DNA from 2 places in the Streptomyces sp. B8-7 genome. Region 2 is predicted to be linked to the other one. Evidence: riboswitches for the same ligand, from Rfam matches in the RefSeq annotation. Region 2 holds a riboswitch; the other holds the start of a gene.

Region 1 (2,387 bases), on a different contig from region 2:
CGCGGGGGGAGCCGCGCGGCGGGGAAGTGGGGGCAGCGTCCCGGCCGGCCGGTCCGCACGGCCCCGGCCGGACACCGGGACCCGACCCGCAGGGCCCCGGCAGGCTGTCGGTCCGGACGGCGCCTCCGGGGCCCGCTGCGGCCCGGCGGCACCCGGTCCGGGCCGGGTGCCATCGGGCCGGGCGGGAGGCCGGAACGGCTCCCGCCGGAGCCTCCCGCCGGAGCCTCGCGCCGGAAACCGGCCGCCCCGGGGCCGCCGCGGGGCGGGACGCTTCAGCGCGGGTCGTCCTTGCCCGCCACGTTGCCGAAGTCGTGGTCGGGAAGCGGTGGAGGCGCGGTCACGTCCAGGCCGTAGTGGTGGTAGAGCTGGAGTTCCTGTTCAGGGGAGAGGTGCCGGCCCACACCGAAGTCGGGAGCGTCCTTGATCAGGGCCCGCTCGAACGGGACGTGGAGCGTGCCCTCGATCAGTTCGCTGGGCTCCAGGGGCACGAAGGCGTCCCTGGAGAACAGGCCGGTGCGTATGGCCGCCCATTCCGGCACGCCGGTCGCGTCGTCGAGGTAGACCTCGTCGATGGTGCCGATCTTCGTACCGTTGCGGTCGAACGCCTTGCGGCCGATCAGGTTGCGCGGATCGATGTCGGTCTGCACGAGCCCTCCCACGTGGTCGCAACTCATCCGTTAGCACTACGAAAGGGCACAATGGTGAGCATGGCCACTCGAAGGCCCGTGCGGGAGCCTCGCTGGTAGTCTTGCAGACGGCTGCTGACCCCGTGCGGGAGAGTCCTCCGGCGTCACCGGAGGCGCCGAAGGAGCAAATCCTCCCCGGAATCTCTCAGGCCCCCGTACCGCACGGACGAGGTCACTCTGGAAAGCAGGGCGGGCGTCGACGGCTTCCGCTCTCACCGACGGTGAAAGCCGGATGCCCTCGGGCGGTCCGGTGAAGCTCTCAGGTCGAGATGACAGAGGGGGAGGCCGTCGGGGTACCCGCGCCGTGGTACCCCTCGAAGGTCGCGTCAGACCAGGAGGCCTCCGCACATGACCGCCCAGCGCACGCCGCTCTCCGTACTCGAACAGGGCATCCCGTTCGAGCAGCGCCACATCGGGCCCGACCAGGAGGCGCGGGCCAAGATGCTCGCGCAGGTCGGCTACGGCTCCCTCGACGAGCTCACCGCCGCCGCCGTACCGGACGTCATCAAGAACGCCGACGCCCTCGACCTGCCGGGCGCGCGCACCGAGGCCGAGGTGCTCGCCGAGCTCCGCTCGCTGGCCGACCGCAACCAGGTCCTCGGGTCCATGATCGGGCTGGGCTACTACGGCACCTTCACCCCGCCCGTCATCCTGCGCAACGTCATGGAGAACCCGGCCTGGTACACCGCGTACACGCCGTACCAGCCGGAGATCTCGCAGGGGCGCCTGGAGGCGCTGCTCAACTTCCAGACCGTCGTCGCCGAGCTGACCGGACTGCCGACCTCCGGTGCCTCGCTGCTCGACGAGGGCACCGCGGCCGCCGAGGCCATGGCGCTGTCGCGGCGCATGGGCAAGAACAAGAAGGGCCTCTTCCTCGTCGACGCGGACGCGCTGCCGCAGACCGTCGCCGTCATCGAGACCCGCGCGGAGCCCGCCGGAGTCGAGGTCGTCGTCGCCGACCTGAGCCAGGGCATCCCGGCCGAGATCGCCTCCCGCGACATCAACGGCGTGCTGGTCCAGTACCCCGGCGCCTCCGGGGCCGTCCGCGACATCAGGCCGGTCATCGACCAGGCGCACCGGCTCGGCGCGCTGGTCACGGTCGCCGCCGACCTGCTCGCGCTGACCCTGCTGACCTCGCCGGGCGAGCTGGGCGCGGACATCGCGGTCGGCACCACGCAGCGGTTCGGCGTGCCGATGGGCTTCGGCGGCCCGCACGCCGGCTACATGGCCGTGCACGAGAAGTTCGCCCGCAGCCTGCCCGGCCGCCTGGTGGGCGTGTCCGTCGACGCCGACGGGAACAAGGCCTACCGGCTGGCGCTGCAGACGCGTGAACAGCACATCCGCCGCGAGAAGGCCACCAGCAACATCTGCACGGCGCAGGTGCTGCTCGCCGTGATGGCCGGGATGTACGCGGTGTACCACGGCCCCGAGGGCCTGCGCACCATCGCCCGGCGCACCCACCGGTACGCCGCGGTCCTCGCGGCCGGCCTCACGGCCGGCGGCGTGGACGTGGTGCACGGCACCTTCTTCGACACCCTGACCGTCCGTGTCGAGGGCCGGGCCGCCGAGGTCGTCGCCGCCGCGCGCGAGAGGGGGGTCAACCTGCACCTCGTCGACGCGGACCACGTCTCGGCCGCCTGCGACGAGACCACCACCCGGGCGCAGCTGACCGCCGTCTGGGCCGCCTTCGGGGTCGAGGGT
Region 2 (2,387 bases):
CCCGCGGCGGGTTCGCCGCGGCGCGCTCGGCGGCCCCGGTCAGCGCCTCGCGGCCGACGAAGTCGCCCTCCTTCTCGAACTTCACCACCCGCCCGAGCCCGGCGTCGAACGGGGTCAGCGACGTGGTCAGCTCGTGCCCGTACAGCGGCATGCCCGCCTCCAGGCGCAGCGTGTCCCGGCAGGACAGGCCGCAGGGGATCAGCCCGACGCCCTCGCCGGCCTTCGTCAGTGCCTGCCACAGCTCGACGGCGTGCTCCGGCCGCACGAACAGCTCGAAGCCGTCCTCCCCCGTGTAGCCGGTGCGCGCGATCAGCGCCGGCACACCCGCGACCGTGCCGGGCAGGCCGGCGTAGTACTTGAGGTTGTCCAGGTCGGCGTCCGTCAGCGACTTCAGGATGCCGGGAGACTCCGGGCCCTGTACGGCGAGCAGTGCGTACGCGTCGCGGTCGTCGCGGACCTCGGCGTCGAAGCCGGCCGCGCGCTCGGCCAGCGCGTCCAGCACCACCTGGGCGTTGGAGGCGTTGGCGACGACCATGTACTCGCTCTCGCCCAGCCGGTACACGATCAGGTCGTCCAGGATGCCGCCGTCGGCCCGGCAGATCATGGTGTAGCGGGCCCGGCCCACACCCACCCCGCCGATGTTGCCGACCAGGGCGAAGTCCAGCAGAGCGGCCGCCTGCGGGCCGGTCACGGTGATCTCGCCCATGTGCGAGAGGTCGAACAGGCCGGCCCTGGTGCGCACGGCCACGTGCTCGTCGCGCTCGGAGCCGTAGCGCAGCGGCATGTCCCAGCCGGCGAAGTCGGTCATCGTCGCGCCCAGCGAACGATGCAGGGCATCGAGCGCCGTGTGGCGGAGTTCAGTACTGCTCATCGGTCGGTCGTCTCCCAAGAACCCAAGAACATGACAGGCGAGGTCGTTCCTCCCCATCTGTCATCGGAACCTGAGAGGTTCGCCATGACCGTCCGTACACACGCGTGCGGCGGCGGACGGAGGGATCACGGCTTGCACCTTGGGTGGGACCACTGCCGGCAGCGGCCCGCTTTTCAGATGTGCCTCGCCCGCGCGGTAACGGGGCCTGAGAGATTCAAGGGAGGGACTTGCTCCTTCGGCGCCCCAGCCAGGCTGGGGACTCTCCCGCGCGGATTCAAACGGCCGGTATGCAGTTAGGCGCGCCCATCATTGCACGCATCCGCCCGGTACGGCAGGGCCGCATCTGTAACCGGCCTGTGGCAGTACGCACACGAAATCCCTAGGCCGCCGCATTACCGTCTCTTTACACTCGATGGGCAAGGGTCCCGCGACCCGCCCCAGGGGAGGACGAACACGGTGAACAGGACCACGCCGTACGCCACGAGCCCGGCCCTCGCGCTGCCCGCCCAGCGCCTCGCCCCGCCCCGCGACGCCTGCCCCGCGCGGCCCGCCCCCGTCGTCCGCGACCTGCGCGAGCGGGCCGGCCGCAGCCCGCACGCCCTGCTGTTCGGCCCGCACGACCTCGTCGTCGTCACCGGGCTGCCCGGCAGCGGCAAGTCCACCCTGATGCGCCGCGCCGTGCCCGGGTCGCGCATCGACTCCCAGGACACCCGCGACCGCTTCGACGCCCGCGCCCCCCGCCTCCTGCCCTACGCCCTCTACCGCCCCCTGGTCCGCCTCGCCCACTACGCCGCCCTGCGCCGCGCCCTCGGCGAGGGACGGGGCGTCGTCGTGCACGACTGCGGCACCCAGTCGTGGGTGCGCGGCTGGCTGTCCCGCGCCGCCCGCCGCCGCGGCGGCACCCTCCACCTGCTGCTCCTCGACGTCGCACCCGGCCACGCCCTGGCCGGGCAGCGGGCCCGCGGCCGGGGCGTCTCCCGCTACGCCTTCCGGCGCCACCGCGGCGCCTTCGCCCGGCTGCTGCGCCGCGTGGAGTCCGGTGAACTCCCGGCCGGCTGCGGTTCGGCGGTCCTCCTCGACCGCGACGCCGCCGACGCACTGCGCCGGATCGGGTTCACCGGCTGAGCAGCTGAGCGGCGGGGCGGCGGGGCGGCTGAGCGGCGGGGCGGCGGGGCGGCTGAGCGGCGGGGCGGTCCGGCGGACCGGGCGTCCGCGCCCTGTCGGGCGGCCGCCTGCCGGCGGGCGGCTCCGTCCGCCTTCCCGCGCGGCCGCCTCCACTTCCCCGGGCGGATGCCTCCGCTTCCCCGGGCGGATGCCTCCGCTTCCCCGGGCGGATGCCCGCCGCCGGGCTGCTCCGCCTTCGTCGTCCGGTCCCGCCTTCACCGTCCGGTCCCGCGGCGTCCGGCCCCCTCCGGCGTCCGGCCCCGCTTCCGCCGTCCGGCCCCCTCCGGCGTCCGGCTCCGGCGGGCCGGGCGGCCCGAACGGGCCGCGACCGGCACGCGTTAGCCTTTTCAGC

What was found. Region 2 has a riboswitch for glycine ahead of gcvT (glycine cleavage system aminomethyltransferase GcvT). Riboswitches for the same ligand answer to the same signal wherever they lie in the genome.
Region 1: linked by a shared signal. The riboswitch ahead of gcvP (aminomethyl-transferring glycine dehydrogenase) and the one ahead of gcvT (glycine cleavage system aminomethyltransferase GcvT) in region 2 are both predicted to bind glycine.

Annotation. Positions count from the first base shown of each region.
Region 1 covers NZ_JBYRRL010000003.1:1,072,902-1,075,288, reverse strand. Annotated here, with positions in the region: gene AC5K6T_RS19840 (PRC-barrel domain-containing protein) at 273-647, opposite strand; glycine riboswitch at 763-857, shown strand; gene gcvP (aminomethyl-transferring glycine dehydrogenase) at 1,035-2,387, shown strand, end outside.
Region 2 covers NZ_JBYRRL010000005.1:724,696-727,082, forward strand. Annotated here, with positions in the region: gene gcvT (glycine cleavage system aminomethyltransferase GcvT) at 1-871, opposite strand, end outside; glycine riboswitch at 919-1,054, opposite strand; glycine riboswitch at 1,055-1,148, opposite strand; gene AC5K6T_RS27310 (AAA family ATPase) at 1,328-1,996, shown strand.